DNA from 3 places in the Bradyrhizobium sp. MOS001 genome. Region 3 is predicted to be linked to each of the others. Evidence: riboswitches for the same ligand, from Rfam matches in the RefSeq annotation. Region 3 holds a riboswitch; each other region holds the start of a gene.

Region 1 (6,563 bases), on a different contig from region 3:
GGTAGATCCAGATCAGGACGCGATTGATGACGTTCCTGCTCTCGGGGACGATCCTGCCGCGGACGAAGATCACCATCAGCGCCGGCACCAGGGTGACGGACAGCAACGCCGCGGCGGCCATCGAGAAGGTCTTCGTGAACGCCAGCGGGCTGAACAATCGGCCCTCCTGCGATTCCAGCGTGAAGATCGGCATGAACGACACGGTGATGATCAACAGGCTGAAGAAGAGCGCGGGGCCGACTTCGGATGCCGCGTCGATCAGAACCTGCACGCGCGACTGATCGGGCCTCGCCCGTTCCAGGTGCTTGTGTGCGTTCTCGATCATGACGATGGCGGCGTCCACCATGGCGCCGATCGCAATCGCGATACCGCCGAGGCTCATGATGTTCGACCCCAGCCCGAGCAGCTTCATGGCGCCAAACGCCATCAACACGCCGACCGGCAACATCAGGATCGCGACGAGTGCGCTGCGGACATGCAGAAGGAACACGATGCAGACGAGCCCGACGACGATGCTCTCCTCGAACAGGGTATGCTTGAGGGTATCGATGGCCGCGTAGATCAGGTTCGACCGGTCGTAGACCGGCACGATCTCGACCGATTTCGGCAGGCTGCTCGCGATCTCCCTGAAGCGCTTCTTGACGTTTTCGATGACGTCGAGGGCATTGACGCCGAACCGCTGCAGCACGATGCCGCTCGCAACCTCGCCCTCGCCATTCAATTCGGCGATGCCGCGCCGCTCGTCGGGCCCGAGCTCGACGCTGGCGACGTCCCGCAACAACACCGGCGTGCCGTTGCTCGTCTTCAGCACGATGTTGCCGAGATCGTTGATGCTCTTGATGTAGCCCTTGCCGCGGATGACGTATTCGAACTCGGAGAGCTCGACGGTGCGGCCGCCGACGTCGGCGTTGCTGGCGCGGATCGCCTCACGTATTTTCTGCATGCTGATGCCGCGGTCGCGCATCCGCTGCGGGTCGAGGACCACGTTGTACTGCTTGACGAAGCCGCCGACGCTGGCGACCTCGGCGACGCCTTCGGCCTTGGCCAGCGCGAATTTCAGATTCCAGTCCTGGATCGTGCGCGTGTCCGCCAGGTTCAATTCCTTCGATACCACGGCGTATTGGTAGACCCAGCCGACGCCGGTCGCGTCGGGTCCGATGGTCGGGGTGACGCCGGCGGGAAGCCTGGACGCCGCGCCGTTCAGGAATTCCATGACGCGCGACCTCGCCCAATAGATGTCGGTGCCGTCCTCGAAGATCACGTAGACGAAGGAAACGCCGAAGAACGAGAAGCCGCGTACGACCTTCGATTTCGGCACCGTGAGCATCGCCGTCGTCAGCGGATAGGTGACCTGATCCTCGATCACCTGCGGCGCCTGGCCGGGATACTCGGTGTAGACGATGACCTGCGTATCCGAGAGATCCGGGATCGCATCCAGCGGAAGGTGAACCAGGGCATAGAGGCCGGCGGCGGCCGCGAAGCCGGTCCCGAACAGCACGAGCAGCAGATTGCGCGCCGACCAGGCGATGATGCGGGCGATCATTTGTGATCTCCCGTTGCATTGCCAGGGCCGGCGTCGGTGGCCTGGGATGCCGCCTCGCCAAACCCCTTCAGCGCCGCCTTCAGGTTGCTTTCCGCATCGATCAGGAAGTTGGCGGAGGTCACCACCGCCTCGCCGTCCGCGAGACCATGGCGCACCTCGACATAGCCGCCGCCGCGACGGCCGAGCTTGACTTCCCGCGGTTCGAAACGCCCTTCCCCCTTGTCGACGAGGACGGCCTGCCGGCTGCCGGTGTCGAGCACCGCGCTGTCCTGTATCGCCAGGACGGGCGCGGCATCGGCCGTGTCGATATCGGCATCGACGTACATGTCGGGCAGCAGCACCGCGTCCGGATTGGCAAGCTCGATCCTGATGCGAACGGTTCGCGTGTCGCGGTTCACCTGCGGATAGACGACGGCGATTGTCCCGGTGAAGGTTCGGCCGGGGAAACTGCGCGCGCGCACCGCGACTGACTGCCCCACCGCGATGTTGCCGAGATCGCGCTCGGCCACGTCGACCAGCGCCCAGACCACCGAGGTGTCCGCGATCCGGAACAGGACGTCGCCGGGATTGGCCCGCATGCCTTCGATCGCGTTGCGTTCGAGCACGACCCCGTCGCGCGACGCAGACCAGCGTATGGCCACGGGCGCGGTGTGCGTCTTGTCCATCTCCGCGATGACGGACTCGGGAACGTCGAGATTGACCAGCCGCTGCCGCGAGCCGCGGCCGTACATCTCGACACCGCCGACCGTCCTGGAGGTGATCGTCGCGAGATATTCCGCCGCCGCGGACGCCACCGCCGAACTGTAGATTTCCATCAGCGGCTGGCCGGCCTTCACGCGCGTGCCGGTCGTCACGTCGGCGACCTTCTGCACGAAGCTCTCGGCGCGCATCGCGATCACCGACACGCGGCGTTCATCGAGCTGGATCGTGCCGGGCGCCTTCACCGAGACCCGGATCGGGCGCCGCGCGACGGGCTCGGACTTCACGCCCGCGCGCTGGATCTTGCCGGGCGACAGCTTCACCGTGCCGTCGTCGGTGTCGTCGCCTTCGTAAACGGCGACATAGTCCATCCCCATCGGATCCTTCTTTGGGACGGGCGACGTGTCGGGCAGCCCCATCGGATTGCGGTAGTAGAGGATTTTTCGCGGCGAAGCCGCTTGCGCCTTCGGTAGCGCCGGCGCGACGGCCGCTCCATCGTCGTCGTAGACCGGCACATAGTCCCGCCCGCGGTCGTCCTTCTTCTGACCCGCAGACCAGAGCGGCGCACCGCTTGGATCGCGGTAGTAAAGCGGCGTTCGCTCCGCGCCAGCCGCAGCCGATGATATGTCGGCCTCAGCGAGCCAGCCCGCACCGTTCGAATGCCAGTAGTAGCCGGCCAGGACCAGGCCACCGCCCAGCGCAAGAGCCGTCAGGAGACGCAGCGTTTTCATATGGTGTATCCGCGCGCCCGGGAGCGCGCGTCCGTGTGAAGGAAAAAGGGGAATGTCGGGCGCCGCCGGGCAGCGCCCGAACGCTCACTTGACCGCCGTGACGATCACCTTGCCGGTGACGGTCTCCGGTTCGCCCTGCACCTTCACGGACAGCGTCATCTGGTAGCGTCCAGCCATCGGCAGGTCCGTCTTGAAGGCGTACACACCCGGCTCCCTGGACGGCAGCGGCGCGACCGCCGATTCCATCTCGGCCATCCCGTCCGGGGCCATGTCGAGGCGGCTTTTGAAGATGACTGCGTCCGGTATCGGCTTGCCGGTCTGCTTGTTCGTCAGGCGAACGGCGAGCGTGACGTCTTCGCCCTTCTTCATCTGCGGAGTGACGGGCTCGAAGGCGTAGTCGCCCGCGCCCGCCATCGCGGCGGAAGCGGCAAGCGAAAGGGTGGCGGCGAGAGCCGCGGTGCTGATTTTGGAAAGCATTGTCCTGTCCTCATGAATTGATCTTTCGCCGTGGCGCGTGAAGCGCGCACGTCAGTCGTCGTCGCGAGCAGGCACGCCGCTCGCGTCTCGGGCTTTGCGAGATCAGATTCGAGGAGGTCGGAAAGGAGGACTGCCGCCGCGGAAGGAAACGACCTGATCCGGGGGAATAGCCATCGTGCTGGCCATGACGGCGAGACGTTCGAACGCCACGGGCCTGACATCACCGAGCGCGATGATCCCACCGACGCAGCAGAAGCCCATCCCGCACTTGTAGCCGCCGCTATGGGAGCCCGTTCCCTTCATGTCGGGACAACAATCGTCCATCGACATGTCGGCGTCGCCGCTCATGTGCATGGCCGTCTGCATGCCATCCGACGACATTGCGAGGTTCGCCGCGGACGCGCCAACCGGCAGCATCGCCAAGGATATGGCGATGGCGACTGCCAGGATGGTACGGACGAACTGCATCAATATCGACTTACCTTGTCGGGCCGGAACTCGGCCTCAGTAGCATACTCGGACACCAAAGGCAGTTATTGATCGTGGTCAAGCGTTCGTTACCCAGGCTCGTCCGGAGGCCGGGTTGGACGTTTCGACGCGGTCCTTCGGACTATCGTGCAAAACAGCAACACAAGGCCACCATCGACCGACCGGCCCGTCCAGCAGCCCGCGCGGATGTTGACGCGCTCATCCCCTGATGCCAGTTTCGTGATCGGTAGTGTCCGCAAGGACTCTTCAAGGGAATGCGGTGCGTCCACCTCAGTGGGCAATTCCGCGGCTGCCCCCGCAACTGTAGGCGGATAGCCGACGACCAAACGAACCACTGGAGCCCCGCTTGGGCCTCTGGGAAGGTGGTCGAAGGCGATGACCCGCGAGCCAGGAAACCTGCTACCAGCCATGGTCACGCGCGAACGCATTGGGCGGGGTGCCCTGATGTCGGACAAGTAGCCGGTGCATCCGCCGCCTGGGGCGAAGGTGGATGACTAAGGCAACCGCGGTGACGGTTTGTTTGCGTCGCCGCAGAGCGTTGTCGTGCAAAATCTTCATTTCCGTGCTGGCGCAAGGCCAGCGTTATCGCGTGCTTTCCTGATTACTCTGCTCTCGTCGGTGTCCTTGTCGTCCGCGGCGCTCGCGCAAAGCGCGGCGCAGGACAACCGCTCCCGGGAGGTCGGCCCGGTGATCGTGTCGCCGCCTGCGCCGCGACAGGCTCCTGCCGTCAGCCCCGGCACTCAGAAGCAGCGCGCGGCCCGGCGCGCCGCGGGACGCAATCGTGGCGCCCCTGCTGTCGCCGTTCCGGCCGCGCAAGCTCCGAGCGGGCCGGTACAGACGCCGCTCAATACGGCAGCCGTCACCGACGTCGGCTCCCGGCTCGGCATCACGGCGCGCGAGATGCCGGCGACCGTCGAGGTCATCGGTCAACAGACGATGCAGAACCTGGGCATCCGGACCACGACCGACGTCGCCAAGGCTGCAGTCGGCGTCACCGGCGGCGATGCGCCCGGCGCGCCCGCCATCTTCTCGATGCGTGGCTTTTCCGGCGACCAGATCTCCACGCTCTACAACGGAATCCCGATCGGGCCGTCGACCATGACCGGCCGTCCCATGGACGTGGCTGGTCTCCAGCAGGTCGAGATCATCAAGGGACCGGACTCGCTGGTGGCGGGCCTCGGTGCGACCGGCGGCGCCATCAACTACGTGAACAAGGCGCCGCACACCGGACCAATCGTCAACGACGCCTTCACTTCCTACGATTCCTTCAACGGCTATCGCGCCGGTTACGGATCGGGCGGCAGCACGCTGATCAACGGCCTCGACTACCGCTTCGACATCAGCCATTTCAACAACAAGGGCTTTATCGACGACACCTATTCGAAGCTCAGCAACGTCTCGGGCCAGCTGAACTATCGCGTCAACGAGAACCTGAGGATCTGGGGCGCGACCGAATACAGGCAGGACAACGACCGCTTCTACTGGGGGACGCCGCTGGTGCCGGCGAACGCGCCGGGCATCGTGCCGACGTATGGCGTCGTCTCCGGCCTCTGGAGCAACTATTACCTCGGCGGCGGCACGCCGGTCCCGGTCACCATCGACGCGCGCACGCTGACCACGAACTACAACGTGCTCGACAATCACAGCGGCGCCAACGAGCTCTGGCTGCGCAGCGGCTTTCAATGGGACATCACCAACAACATCTCGCTGAAGAGCCTGGTCTATGGCTATGACGCCCACCGGCACTGGTTCAACAACGAGATCTCGTCGTTTGACCAGACCGTAGGCAATTTCGCAGGCGCGCAGAGCATCTACCGCGAGCGCCTGGCGCTCGATCACGCGCAGCGGCTCTACGGCAACATCACCGACCTCACCGTCAATTCCAATCTCGGCGGAATGGACAATCGCTTCGTCGCCACCGTGGCGGCGAGCAGCAACCAGTTCAACGTCTCGCAGGACACGCTGTTCTTCAATGACTACGTCGACCTCCTCAATCCGGACCGCGGCCTCTACGGCCCGCGCAGCGACGAGAAGATCTACACCCATCTCGACACCGCCTCGCTGTCGTTCGAGGACCGGCTCAAGCTGACCTCGACCTTTGCGCTGATCGGCGGCATCCGTTTTGAGAATATCGAGCTGTCGCGGACCCGCTTCGACGAGAATGGCCTCCTGAAAGCCAACTATCCTTTCTCGAAGACGTTCAATCCGGTCACCGGACGCATCGGCTACACCTGGGACATCGCGCCCGGCGTGATGCTTTACAGCCAGTACGCGACGGCAGCCGACCCGACGGTGGCGAACATCTTCATCCTCAGGCCCACGACGCCGCTGCTGCTCACGACGTCGCGGACCTACGAGACCGGCGTGAAGCTGCTGTCGGCCGACAGGCGCGCGGAGGCCACGTTCTCGGCCTTCGACATCGAGCGCAAGAACGTCTACGTCCCCGAAAGCGGCATCCTCTTCAACGTCGCCGGCAAGATGGCCTCCAAGGGCGTCGAGATCGCCGCCGCGGTCAATCCGGTCGCGGGCCTGAAACTATGGGGCAACGTCGCCTTCGTGCAGTCGCGCTTCATCGACTTCACCTATGTCGACGGCAATGGCGACTTCCAGTCCTATTCGGGCAA
Region 2 (6,563 bases), on a different contig from region 3:
GTATGATCCAGCTCCTTCAGCGCACCGAACCCGAGCAGGACATCGTCCTGCCAAGCCGTCCAGAAGGTCACGGTGGCAGCCGAAAGGCCGGTGGCATCGAGAGCGAAGGCGCGCTCGGCCATGACGCTGCGCAGCTCCTCGAGATGATGTGCCAACAAGTCGGCGACATAGGGCGCCGTCGGATCGTCTCGTCTGATCTCCACCTCATCCCCCTGCTGTCGCACGCGTGCCACCGTTTAAGCACAGGTGGCACGCCCGCGGCATAGTCATGATCGGTGCTATTCCCAAGTCAGCGCACCACCATTCTGGTATTCGATGACGCGGGTCTCGAAGAAGTTCTTCTCCTTCTTCAGGTCCATCGCCTCCGACATCCACGGGAACGGGTTCTCGACCTCGGCGAACACCGGAGCGAGCCCGATCTGCGCACAGCGGCGGTTGGCGATGAAGTGCATGTACTGCTCGCACAGCGCCGCATTCAGGCCGAGGAAGCCGCGCGGCATCGTGTCCCGTCCGTAAGCGGCCTCCAGCTCGGCCGCATCACGGATCATGCCGCGAACCTCGTCCTGGAATGCCGCCGTCCACAGATGCGGGTTCTCGATCTTGATCTGGTTGATCACGTCGATGCCGAAGTTGAGATGGATGCTCTCGTCGCGCAGGATGTACTGGTACTGCTCGGCGATGCCGACCATCTTGTTGCGGCGGCCAAGCGACAGGATCTGCGCGAAGCCGGTATAGAACCACATCCCCTCGAACACGACATAGAAGGCGACGAGATCGCGCAGGAAGGCGCGGTCGCTATCCGGCGTCCCCGTCTGGAACGACGGATCGTCCAGGTGCTGCGTGTGCTTGAGCGCCCAGGCCGCCTTGTCCGTGATCGACGGCACCTCGCGGTACATGTTGAACAGCTCGCCCTCGTCGAGGCCGAGGCTTTCGACGATATACTGGAAGGTGTGGGTGTGCACCGCCTCCTCGAAGGCCTGCCGAAGGAGGTACTGCCGGCACTCCGGATTGGTGAGGTGACGGTAGATCGCCAGCACGATGTTGTTGGCGACGAGCGATTCAGAGGCTGCGAAGAAGCCGAGATTGCGCTTGATCGCGCGCCGCTCGTCCTCCGTCAGCCCGTCCCGCGACTTCCATAGCGCGATGTCGGCCTGCATCGAAACTTCGGTCGGCATCCAGTGATTGTTGCAGCCTGAGAGATACTTCTCCCAGGCCCATTTGTACTTCAGCGGAAGCAGCTGGTTGACGTCGGCGCGGCAGTTGATCATCCGCTTCTCGTCGACGGAGACGCGGCCGCCGGCGCGGTCGATCGCACCTAGGCCGGTCGGGTCGGCCGGCTCGAGCTTGAGCTGGCTCTGCGGACGCAGTGCAGTGGCTAGACTTGAGGCGGCCGGAGCGGCTGCTGTGGTTTCGGTATCGGACCAGTCGAGCATCGTCATCTCCTCACTGGCACGCTTCGCATTCGGGATCGTCGATCCGGCAGGCCTTGATGCCGTCGAGGTCCGGTGCCGCTGCGGTCGGGATCACGATCGGCGCGTGCGACACCGCCACAGACGCGGACACCGCATTGAGCTTTCCGTCGGTGCCCTTCAACGTCGATTTCTCGACATGCGTGGCGCTGCGCGAGCGCAAATAGTACGTCGTCTTCAAGCCGCGCCGCCAGGCCAGCCAGTAGAGCGCGTCGAGCTTCTTGCCGGAGGGATTGGCGATGTAGAGGTTGAGCGACTGCGACTGGTCGATCCATTTCTGCCGGCGCGCGGCCGCCTCGATCAGCCAGGCGCTGTCGATCTCGAAGGCGGTGGCGTAGAGCGCCTTCAGATCGTCAGGAACGCGGTCGATCTGGCCGACGCTGCCGTCGAAATATTTGAGGTCGGAGACCATCACCTCGTCCCAAAGCCCCCTCGCCTTGAGGTCGCGCACCAGGAACTCGTTCACGACCGTGAAGTCGCCGGACATGTTCGATTTCACGAACAGGTTCTGATAGTTCGGCTCGATCGACTGCGAGACGCCGCAGATGTTGGAGATCGTCGCCGTCGGCGCGATCGCCATGACGTTCGAGTTGCGCATGCCGCTGGACGTGACCTTCTCGCGGAGGCGATCCCAGTCGAGTGTTGCGGAGCGATCGACGTCGAGACCACCGCGCGCGTCGGCGAGAAGCTGGATGGAGTCGAGCGGCAAGACGCCCTTCGACCACAGCGAGCCCTCGAAGCTCGGATAGCGTCCGCGCTCCGCGGCGAGATCGGACGACGCTTCGATCGCGTGGAACGAGATTGCCTCCATGCTGGTGTCGGCAAACGCCACTGCCGCGTCGGACGCGGTCGGAATGCGCTGGACCTGAAGCGCTTCCTGAAAGCCCATGAGGCCGAGCCCGACGGGACGATGACGCATGTTGGAGCGACGCGCCTCCGGGATGGTGTAGAAATTGATGTCGATGACGTTGTCGAGCATCCGGACGGCGGTGGTCACCGTCCGCTTCAGCTTGGCCTGGTCGACACCATCAGGCCCGACATGGTTGAGCATGTTGATGGAGCCGAGATTGCAGACCGCGACCTCGTCGGCGGAGGTGTTCAGCGTGATCTCGGTGCAGAGGTTCGACGAGTGGATCACGCCAACGTGCCGCTGCGGCGAACGCAGGTTGCAGGGGTCCTTGAAGGTGATCCAGGGATGACCGGTCTCGAACAGCATGGTCAGCATGCGACGCCAGAGGTCGCTCGCGCGCACGGTCTTGAAGACGCGCATGCCGCCGGCTTTCGCCTTGGCCTCATAGGCCTCGTAAGCCGTCTTGAACGCCCCGCCGTATAGATCGTGCAAATCGGGCGTCTCGTCGGGCGAAAACAGCGTCCATTCGCCATCGGCATCGACGCGCTGCATGAACAGGTCCGGCACCCAATTGGCGGTGTTCATGTCGTGGGTACGACGGCGGTCGTCGCCGGTGTTCTTGCGCAGGTCGAGGAATTCCTCGATGTCGACGTGTCAGGTCTCCAGATAGGCGCAGACCGCGCCCTTGCGCTTGCCGCCCTGGTTGACGGCAATCGCGGTGTCGTTGGCAACCTTCAGGAACGGGATGATGCCCTGGCTCTCGCCGTTGGTGCCCTTGATGTGGGCGCCGAGCCCACGGACCGGCGTCCAGTCGTTGCCGAGGCCGCCGGAATATTTTGCCAGCAGTGCGTTGTCCTTGATCGACTTGAAGATGCCGTCGAGGTCGTCCGAGACTGTCGTGAGAAAACAGGACGACAATTGCGGACGCAGCGTACCCGAATTGAACAGCGTCGGCGTCGAGGCCATGAAGTCGAACGATGACAGCAGATCGTAGAACTCGATCGCCCTGGCCTCTCGGTCGATCTCGCGCACCGCAAGACCCATCGCGACGCGCATGAAGAAAGCTTGCGGCAGTTCGATCCGCTTGCCGCGGACGTGCAGGAAGTAGCGGTCGTACAGCGTCTGGAGGCCGAGGAACTGGAAGTTCAGGTCGCGCTCGGGCTTGAGTGCAGCCGCGATCCGGCCGAGGTCGAAGCGGGCCAGTTCAGGATCGAGCAGTTCGGCAACGATGCCGGTCTTCACGTAGGCCGGGTAATATTCGGCATAGCGCACAGCCATATCGGCCTGCGAGGCGAAGGTCGGCCCGGCATGGACATAGGACAGCACCTCGCCGCGGAGCTTGTCCAGCAGCAGGCGCGCACTGACATAAGCATAATTCGGCTCCTGCTCGACCAGCGTGCGTGCGGCCATGATCGAGGCCAGCGCCAGTTCGTCCTGGCTGATGCCGTCGTAGAGATTGCGGGTGGTCTCGGTGAGCACGGGTGCCGCGGAGACGCCGTCGAGACCGGCGCAGGCTTCGCCGATAATCAGCGCAAGCCGCTTGGTGTCGAGACCAACGCGCGAACCGTCGGCGAGCGTGACATGAAGTGCCGGCGCGACAGCGGGCGTCGCTTCCGCGGCCGCCTCCTCGGCGCGCTGGCGCGACCGCTCCTCGCGGTACAGCACATAGGCGCGTGCGACCTTGTGGTGCTCGCTCCGCATCAAGGCGAGCTCGACCTGGTCCTGCACATCCTCGATATGGAAGGTGCGTCCCTCGCCTGCCCGCCGCATCAACGCAGCGACGACTTCGGCCGTCAGCTGCTCCACGCTCTCATGGACGCGGCGCGAGGCGACCGCACTGGTGCCTTCGACCGCAAGAAACGCCTTGGTCATGGCGACCGCGATCTTCGCGGAATCGAACGGCGAGACCTTGCCGTTGCGACGGATGATCTGCATGGCCGGCTCGCTCGAAGCAGGCGCAAGCGATTGTGGACGCAAATGAACGATGGGTGCGGAAGCGGTGTCCGCGTCGTGCAGGTTGAGTGACATCAAAGGGCCCCGTGATGCGCGCGTTGTGTTTGAACGGGGCTGTAAGGAAGGACGCTGCAGAAACGCCGGCGGCAGAGTTGCCGGGCGGTGCGTGCAAGCGACCGCCGGACACCCCGCCCGTGGACGTTCAGATCGTCGCGGCAGGTCTCCTGGCTCGCAGGTCGTCGCCCACTTCCCGTCTTCCCGGCGCGAAAGGCACCAGTGACGATTGTTCGGAAGCAGCTCGCTGCTGACAGTTGCGGGGGCAGCGCCGGAATTCCGCGCTCTCGCGCGGTTCACCGGCTTCCCTCTTAGCCACTAAATCTTGCGATCCAGCGGAACCGTGACGCCCACATGTGGTGACATATGCAGCCGGGTGTCAACGATTCGTTGCGGGCCGGAAGCGGTGTTCCCTGTGGAATGCGGGAGTTCCCGCCTGGCTCGCGCAACCCTTGGGATGACGCACATCCAGCATTACGCGTTCCGCATCGCGCGCCCGAACGGATCGACCAGGCGGACGATCTCGCAGGCGGCGACGAGGCCGGCGAGCCAGACGGCGCTGGTCAGCCCGATGCGCGTCACGATGGCCGCAGTGAACGCGCCCTCTCCGCCAAGGAACGGCGTCGCGGCAAGCAGCGCGAGCTCATAGGCGGCGTAGGCGGCGACGAGCGCGATGGCCAGCATCAGCGGCGTGCGGCCCTGCGGCAGCAGGCGGAGAACGGTCGATGCCGCTGCCGTCGACAGCAACGCGGCAGCACCGATGACAAAGCCCCAGGCGATGGTGCTGCCATCGATGGGATAGTGCAGCACGCCAAAGCCGATGGTCTGGTTCACGAGCCAGGCGCCGGTGACGACGAGCAGCGCCGGACGCATCGGCAGCATCGCGGCGGCGACGACGGCGAACGCCGCAAACGGCGTCGCGCAGGCAAGCGCGAAGCTCGCGAGCGCGCATGACACCGTCAGCAGTGCAAAGCAGAACATCGGCGCGATGCGCGACGCGACCGGATGAAGGCGGAAACGGTCGGCGTGGGGCGGCAGGATGGTGACAGTCATGGAACGATCTCCTTGTGGGATTTGTAGCACAATTTTGCTGGAACGCGGCATCACGTCTGACTCAGTGAAGAGCCTCCATGGGATCTTCAGTCTCGGCTGGATCGCGCCGGTCGTAGGCGGCAAGCCAGGCGGCGAGTGTCACGGTGTGCGGCTCCTTGGCCGCCAATTGGCGCAAGGCCACGCGAACGGTGGCGCGCGCCGTGCGATCGGGCGGAAGCGTCGCCGTCTCAGATCCCCGCCCCTTCGCGACCGCCTCGACCACGGCCCTCTTGCACGCCGTCAGCTCCGGCAGCCCATAGAGTTCGAGCAGCGCCTGGAAGGCTGCGTGATGATCCGGCCGAAAAGCGCGCTTGCGGCCGAGCTGATCGCGGAGCGGATGGGCCGGATAGAGATGCGCGCAGGGGATCCACCCCTCAGGCAGCGGCTCGGTGGCGGCATGGGTGCGGCGATGCGCAAGCAGCTTTGGCGAGACGTGGGTGTGCGGGCCGTCAGGGCTTTGCCCGCCCGGCGGCGGGATCGGCTGGAATACCTCGGCGCGCCCGATGCGGCTGATGAAGACGCGGTGCGGATTGGCGGCCAGAATGATCCGCATGGCGTCGCTTTCGGGCGCGAACACGGATTGGCCCGTGCGGCTCCTGAGCGCGGCGACGGCATCGGCATCGCTGACACGGATGCAGGCGTCGACCTGCAACGTTCCGAGGCCAAGGTCGAACAGGATGCCGCTGCGATCCCTCGTCAGGAGCGCCTCGATATCCGGACCGAGCTCGGTCAGCACGGTACGACCACTCATGGCGCTGGCTTCATGCGGAAGACACAGCGCGATGCGGTGGCTCCAGCTCTCCGTGGTCGGCGATTCCGATGCGATCAGGCGCAGATCCGGGTGGGAGACAACGCGTATCCCACCCTTCTGCGTCACGGCGCTGATCCCGTTGCGAGACTGCTCCATATCGAAGGCCTCACCGGGCTCGCGTGTGAACTCGGCAATGGCACCGAACGTGCCGACGCTCCAGCCGGCCTCAGCGTCGGCAAGCTGGCTTGCGATCAGGTCCATGAGCGGATCGGCCGTCGTCATGAGGCTTCTCTCTCTCGCTATCTGACGTCGTAATTCGCCAGGCGAATGCCGCCATAGACGCCCAGTCCCGGCTGCAGAAAGCCGGTCGGATTTTGATAGTGCACATTGGCGA
Region 3 (6,563 bases):
GCGTGTGAAGCAGGTCTCCATCGCGGCGAGCGCCGCCGGATTCTCGCGGGCCATGAAGGTGCGGACATCGGCGTCGCCGAGCGTCGCATCGTAGTAGAGATCGAACAGATGCGGCGGCACGGCGCCGGCCAGATGCGCGAAGGCGGCCATGTGCTCCAGCGTCGCGGTGATCTCGGCGGCACCGCGAAAACCGTGCCGCATCATGCCGGCGATCCAGGCCGGATTGGCCGCGCGTGCGCGGACGACGCGGGAGATTTCCTCGGTCAGCGTCCGCGCGTGCGGCTGCTCGGGCCGCGTCGTATCGAGGTGATAGAGCGATGGTCCTGCCGCACCGAGATGCGCTGCGGCCGCCGCGATGCCTGCTTCATGCGCGGCGTAATCCGCGGCGAGCAGAAGATCGGTCTCCGGCAAGTCCTGGACGTGCACGAAAGCATCGGCGGATGCGAGCCGCGTCTCGATGCCGGCCCGATCCGGCTGCATCGCACCGTCCGCGGAGAACGCCCAGGACGATGCCGACAGCCAGGCTTCGCCGGCGGCATCACGCGTCTCGGCCGTAAAGGCATCGGGGATCGCGGACAGACCCACGCCGTATTGGCCGGGGCGCGGCGCGAACACACGCGAGGCGCGGTGACGATAGGGATTCTCGTCGCCCTCCTCCTCGCGCGTTGCGAGCGCCTCGGCGGCGGCCTCGAACAATTGCGCAAGGCCGGAGAAGACATCGCGGAACAGGCCCGACACGCGCAGCGTGACGTCGATACGGGGGCGCCCGAGCTCCGTCGGTGCGATGATGTCATAGCCGGTGACGCGGCCGGAGGCGTGATCCCAGCGCGGCGCAAGGCCGGCGAGATGCAGCGCCATGGCAAACTCCTCGCCGGCGGTCCGCATCGTCGCGGAGCCCCAGAGATCGACCACGAGGCCTTTCGGCCAGTCGCCGTGATCCTGCAAATGGCGACGCAGCAGCTCTTCCGCGAGCCTGATGCCTTGCGCATGCGCCGACGGCGTCGGCACCGCGCGCGGATCAACGGCAAAGAGATTGCGCCCCGTGGGCACCACGTCCTGGCGTCCGCGATACGGCGAGCCCGATGGCCCCGGCGCAACGCGCTGTCCCGCTAGCGCGGCACGCAACGCATCGCGCTCCGCGTCGGCGCAGGTGCCGCGGCCGAACACGTGCAACCCGTCGCCGAACTGGCTCTCCTTGAGATCGCAGACGAAGCGATCGATCCGCGGGATCGCTTCCGCCGGTGCAGCCGATGCATCGAGACCGAGATCGTCTTCGAGCCCTGCCGCACGCGCTTCGTCGCGAATCGCGGCGATCAGACGCTGACGTCGGGCGGGGTCGAGACCATCGGCGGTCGAATATTCGTCCAGCAAACGTTCGAGCCGGCGCAGGCCGTCCGGCACCGCGGATTGTTCCAGCGGCGGCGGCAGATGGCCGATGGTGACGGCACCCAAGCGCCGCTTGGCCTGCGCGGCCTCGCCGGGATCGTTGACGATGAAGGGATAGATGACCGGCAGATCGCCGATCAGGGCTTCCGGCCAGCAATGTGAGGACAGCGCCACGGATCTTCCGGGCAGCCATTCCAGCGTGCCATGCGCGCCCATGTGCACGACGGCGTCAAAACCCTGCTGCCGGAGCCAGAGATAGAACGCGACATAGGCGTGGCGTGGCGTGCGGGCGAGATCGTGATAGTCGGCATCGCGCGTGGTCGCATCGCCGCGCTCGGGCTGAACCGCGATGATCGATTGGCCACTTGCGATGGCCGCGAACTGAAATGCACCGTCGCGACAGCTCGGGTCATCCTCCGGCGCGCCCCAGGCCTGCGCGAGATCATCCTGCAAGGCTTGCGGCAAGCGCGAGAGCGCCGCGCGGTAGTCGGCGACGCTCCAGGTCAAGTTCTGCTTGAGCAGCGTCTCGCCGAGCGCCTGAACCGGCGCAACATCGATGCCGGACTCGGTCAGGTCAGACAGCAATGCCTCGACCGACGCCAGCGCATCGAGACCAACCGCATGCGCGATCTGATGCGGACGGCCCGGGTAGTTCGAGAGCACGAGCGCCACCCGTTTCTCGGCGGCTGGCGTCTCCGCGAGGCGCCGCCAGGCCGCAACGCGCGCGGCGACGGCGTTCACGCGCTCCTCGTCAGGGCGGTGCGCCAGATGCGAAAATTGCAGATCGGGATCGCGCTCCGCCGCCGATTTGAAACTCACCACGCCCGCGAACAGGCGGCCGTCGACCTCCGGCAGCACCACATGCATCGCGAGATCGCCGGGCGACAGGCCGCGCAGCGACTCCGCCCAGTCTTCGCGCCGTGCCGATGAGAGCGCGACCTGGAAGACGGGACATGATGCAGCATCGAACGGTGTCGTGCCGTCGTCGCCCATCGCCGAGAACGCCGTCGCGTTGACGATCGCGGCCGGAGGATTCGTCGCGAAATAGGTCCGCAGCCAGTCCGCAACGCCCGGAGCCTTCAGCGAGGTGACGAACGCGCCGTACGCGTCAAAGCCGCGCTCGCGCAGCGCCGCGATCAGGGCGTCGACCGGCCCGGTATCCGCGGCGGTGAGATAGGAACGATAGAAGGTCACGAACGCGAGCGGCTTTCCCTCGCCTGCCATCGGCGCAGCAATGACGCCACGCGCGGGATCGTAAAAGCCCATCTCAGGCAGGTTCATCTCGCCGACGACCGGGCCTGCGTAAAGGCCCGAGGCCAACGCGAGCTGCGCGATCGCGGCCTGGGCTGCAACAGGACCGCCGGTGTCGCAGAGCACCTTGAGCCGGCGCAGCGTCGAAACCGGCAGGGTCGAGTAGGCATCGAGCCGCGTGTCGTCGCGGCCGTCGGCCGGCAGCACGGCCAGCACGATGTTGCGGTTCTTCGCAAGCTGCTGCAGGGCCGCGAGCCCGTACGGCCAATAGGACTCACCGCCGATCAGGCGCACCAGGATGCCGCGCGCCTGCGACAGCGTGCGCTCGATATAGGTGTCGACCGACAACGGATGACGCAGCTCCGCGAGATTGGCGAGCCGCAGCGACGGCAGGCTGTTACGGCCGCGCCGCCAGCCGGCCGCGAACGCGGCAAGGTCGGAATCCGAGTACGAGAGCACCACGAGATCGGCCGGGTCCTGGCCGATGTCCCTTGGCGTCGCGGTCTCCTCGAGACCGCGGCTCTCGCGGAAGACGACGTGCATCAGATACCAGATCCTGAAAGCCCAAGTCCGACCTTGATCGCGGCCTCGTCGATATCGCCGTGCTCGCCGATCACGACAAGCTTCGACTGCCTGAGAGCTGCGCCCCAGGGCTTGTCGAACTGGTGGCGCACGCGCTCGCCGACCGCTTGCAGCAACAGGCGCATCGGCTTGCCCGCGACCGCGATATAGCCCTTGACGCGCAGCACGTTCTGCTCGCGCGAAAGACGCTGCACCGACGCGACCAGTGCGTCGATGTCGCTGATTTCAGGAAGATCGATCACAACGGAGGCGAAATCGTCGTGCTCGTGATCCTCCTCGCCGTCGTGATGCGAGGGGCGCGCGGCGAGATCGTTCTCTGCGGCGGCGCCAAGGCCGAGGATGACACGCGCATCGATCGCGCCATCGGTGACGGATAGCATCGGCACGCGGCGCGGCATCTCGGCGGTAATGGCGGCCTTGGCGGCTTCGATCCCTGCGGCCCCCGCAAGATCGGCCTTGGTCAGCAGCACGATGTCGGCGCAGGCGATCTGGTCCTCGAACACTTCCGACAGCGGCGTCTCGTGATCGAGATTTCCATCCGCTGCGCGCTGCGCTTCCACGGCAGCCGGGTCCGGCGCAAAACGGCCGGCGGCAACAGCCTCGGCATCGGCCAGCGCGATCACGCCGTCGACCGTGATCCGCGAGCGGATCTCCGGCCAGTCGAACGCCTTCAGCAGCGGCTTCGGCAGCGCCAGGCCCGAGGTCTCGATCAGGATGTGATCGGGCCGCACCGGCCGCGCCAAGAGCTTTTCCATGGTCGGAATGAAATCGTCCGCAACGGTGCAGCAGATGCAGCCATTGGCGAGCTCGACGATGTTCTCCTCCGGGCAATTCGCATCGGCGCAGGATTTCAGGATCTCGCCGTCGACACCCTCGCTGCCGAACTCGTTGACCAGCACGGCGAGCTTCTTGCCGTCAGGGTTTGCGAGCAGATGCTGGATCAGCGTGGTCTTGCCGGAGCCGAGAAAACCCGTGACCACCGTCACAGGGACTTTTGCGAGCGAGTTCATTCGGCGGCCTCCGGCAACACGGCAATGGGGGGAATGCGGGCAAGCGACTGCTTGCGGAAGATTTCGGGACGGCTGCGCCAGGGCACGAGGCCGTCGGGCGCGGCGGCATAGGCCGCAGCACCCGCGACCACGTCGCTCGCATGGGCCTCTGACAGACGGCCATAGACATAGGACCAGCGGCCGGGCGCGCTGAGCGCAACCGAGCAACCCTGGCTGCATGCCGACAGGCATTCGACGGGAACCACATTGACGCCCTCGGGCACGCCGGCGTCGAGGATCGCACCATGCAGGCGCTTGCCGGGCGTCGTCTCACCCTCGTCGAGCGTCTGGCCGGCACGGCAGGTAATACAGACGTGAAGTGTGACGGTCATCGCCTCTTCCAGGATAAACAGCGGGAGGCGAAGAGGCACACGGACCATTCCCCCGAAGGTCCGTTTCCCCGTCGCGGAACACCCCGTCCGCCGGTCCAAAACTCGTCCGCGCTGGCAGGTCTCCCGGCTTGCGGAGCAGGGCTTTTGGCCCTTCGATCCCCGCCTTCCCGATCCCCTGGGGGATCAGTGGCTTCGGGCATCTCTCCGGTCACGGTCGCGGGGGCGGCTGCAGTTTGGAGCCGAATCTTGTCGATTCGGACCCTATCGCATTCCCTCTTCGCCTGTCATAGGACAGGAACCAACGCCGGGCCACCATTTGCCCCCGGCCGCCTCTTGTCAAGCCGAAGGACCCTGTCAGATGACGCCTGAACCGGATACCCAAACGGCCGAGGAAACCGACGCCCGCCACGCCGCGAAAATGGCGAAAATCAAGGTCGCCCGCGACAAGATCATGGCGACCAAGAGCGGCGAAAAGGGCCTCATCATCGTCCACACCGGCGCCGGCAAGGGCAAGTCCACCTCCGCCTTCGGCATGATCGTCCGCTGTGTCGCCCATGGCTTCCCCTGCGCGGTCGTGCAGTTCATCAAGGGCGCCTGGGACACCGGCGAACGGCGCCTGCTCACCGGCCATTTCGGCGAGCTCTGCCAGTTCCATGCGATGGGCCAAGGGTTCACCTGGGAGACGCAGGACCGCGCCCGCGACATCGCCGCAGCACAGGCCGGCTGGGCGAAGGCCAAGGAGCTGATCTCAGATTCCAATCTGCGCATGGTCGTGCTCGACGAGATCAACATCGCGCTGCGCTACGACTATCTCGACATCGCCGAGGTCGTCGACTTTCTGAAAACGCACAAACCGCCGATGACGCATGTCGTGCTCACCGGGCGCAACGCCAAGGACGAGCTGATCGAGATCGCCGATCTCGTCACCGAGATGACGCTGGTCAAGCACCCCTTCCGCTCCGGCATCAAGGCGCAAGCCGGCGTCGAGTTCTGACGACGCCAGATTCTGAAAACACCATGGCGCGCGCATTGATGATCCAGGGGGCCGGCTCGGACGTGGGCAAGTCGCTCATCGTCGCCGGCCTCGCGCGCGCCTTCACGCGGCGCGGCCTGCGCGTGCTGCCCTTCAAGCCGCAGAACATGTCGAACAACGCGGCCGTCACCGTCGACGGCGGCGAGATCGGTCGCGCCCAGGCGCTGCAGGCGCTGGCCGCCGGCGTCGAGCCGCACACCGACATGAACCCGGTGCTGCTGAAGCCGGAGACCGATGTCGGCGCACAAATCATCGTCCAGGGAAAGCGCATCGCGACCGCGCGGGCGCGTGAATATGCGGCGATGAAACCGTCGCTGATGGGCGCGGTGCTGGAAAGCTTCGAGCGGCTGAAAGCGCGCGCCGATCTGGTGCTGGTCGAAGGCGCCGGCAGCCCGGCCGAGGTCAACCTGCGCAAGGCCGACATCGCCAATATGGGCTTTGCACGCAAGGCCGACGTGCCGGTCGTGCTGGTCGGCGACATCGACCGCGGCGGCGTCATCGCCCAGCTCGTCGGCATCAAGACGGTGATCAACCCCGACGATGCCGCGATGATCGAGGGTTTCGTCATCAACAAGTTCCGCGGCGACCCCTCGCTGTTCGACGACGGCTACAAGCTGATCGAGCAGAAGACCGCGTGGCGCGGCCTTGGCGTGCTGCCCTGGTTCGCGCGCGCCGGCGAGCTGCCAGCCGAGGATGCGCTGGGGCTGAGCGACGCGCGCAAGCCGGGCCAGTGCAAGATCGCCTGCCTCGCGCTGTCGCGGATCGCCAATTTCGATGATCTCGATCCGTTGAAGCTCGAGCCTGGCGTCGATCTCGTGATGGTGCGGCCGGGCGAAGCCATCCCCGGCGACGTCCGCCTCGTCATCATCCCCGGCTCGAAGTCCACCCGCGGCGATCTCGCCTTCCTGCGCGCGCAGGGCTGGGACATCG

What was found. A riboswitch is a leader RNA that binds a small molecule or an ion and turns the genes downstream of it on or off. The one in region 3 is predicted to bind cobalamin.
Region 1: another riboswitch for cobalamin. It lies ahead of CT676_RS15150 (TonB-dependent receptor); the one in region 3 lies ahead of CT676_RS28470 (DUF1636 domain-containing protein).
Region 2: another riboswitch for cobalamin. It lies ahead of CT676_RS02680 (ribonucleoside-diphosphate reductase subunit alpha); the one in region 3 lies ahead of CT676_RS28470 (DUF1636 domain-containing protein).

Annotation. Positions count from the first base shown of each region.
Region 1 covers NZ_SPVJ01000009.1:43,331-49,893, forward strand. The annotation lists gene CT676_RS15130 (efflux RND transporter permease subunit) at 1-1,543, opposite strand, end outside; gene CT676_RS15135 (efflux RND transporter periplasmic adaptor subunit) at 1,540-2,973, opposite strand; gene CT676_RS15140 (FixH family protein) at 3,058-3,450, opposite strand; gene CT676_RS15145 (hypothetical protein) at 3,553-3,918, opposite strand; cobalamin riboswitch at 4,150-4,358, shown strand; gene CT676_RS15150 (TonB-dependent receptor) at 4,558-6,563, shown strand, end outside.
Region 2 covers NZ_SPVJ01000001.1:553,576-560,138, forward strand. The annotation lists gene CT676_RS02670 (GNAT family N-acetyltransferase) at 1-203, opposite strand, end outside; gene CT676_RS02675 (ribonucleotide-diphosphate reductase subunit beta) at 279-1,433, opposite strand; partial or broken gene CT676_RS02680 (ribonucleoside-diphosphate reductase subunit alpha) at 1,444-4,347, opposite strand; cobalamin riboswitch at 4,469-4,687, opposite strand; gene CT676_RS02685 (hypothetical protein) at 4,801-5,379, opposite strand; gene CT676_RS02690 (hypothetical protein) at 5,441-6,451, opposite strand; gene CT676_RS45100 (TonB-dependent receptor) at 6,469-6,563, opposite strand, start outside.
Region 3 covers NZ_SPVJ01000029.1:63,897-70,459, forward strand. The annotation lists gene cobN (cobaltochelatase subunit CobN) at 1-3,180, opposite strand, end outside; gene cobW (cobalamin biosynthesis protein CobW) at 3,180-4,229, opposite strand; gene CT676_RS28470 (DUF1636 domain-containing protein) at 4,226-4,600, opposite strand; cobalamin riboswitch at 4,696-4,918, opposite strand; gene cobO (cob(I)yrinic acid a,c-diamide adenosyltransferase) at 4,959-5,594, shown strand; gene CT676_RS28480 (cobyric acid synthase) at 5,618-6,563, shown strand, end outside.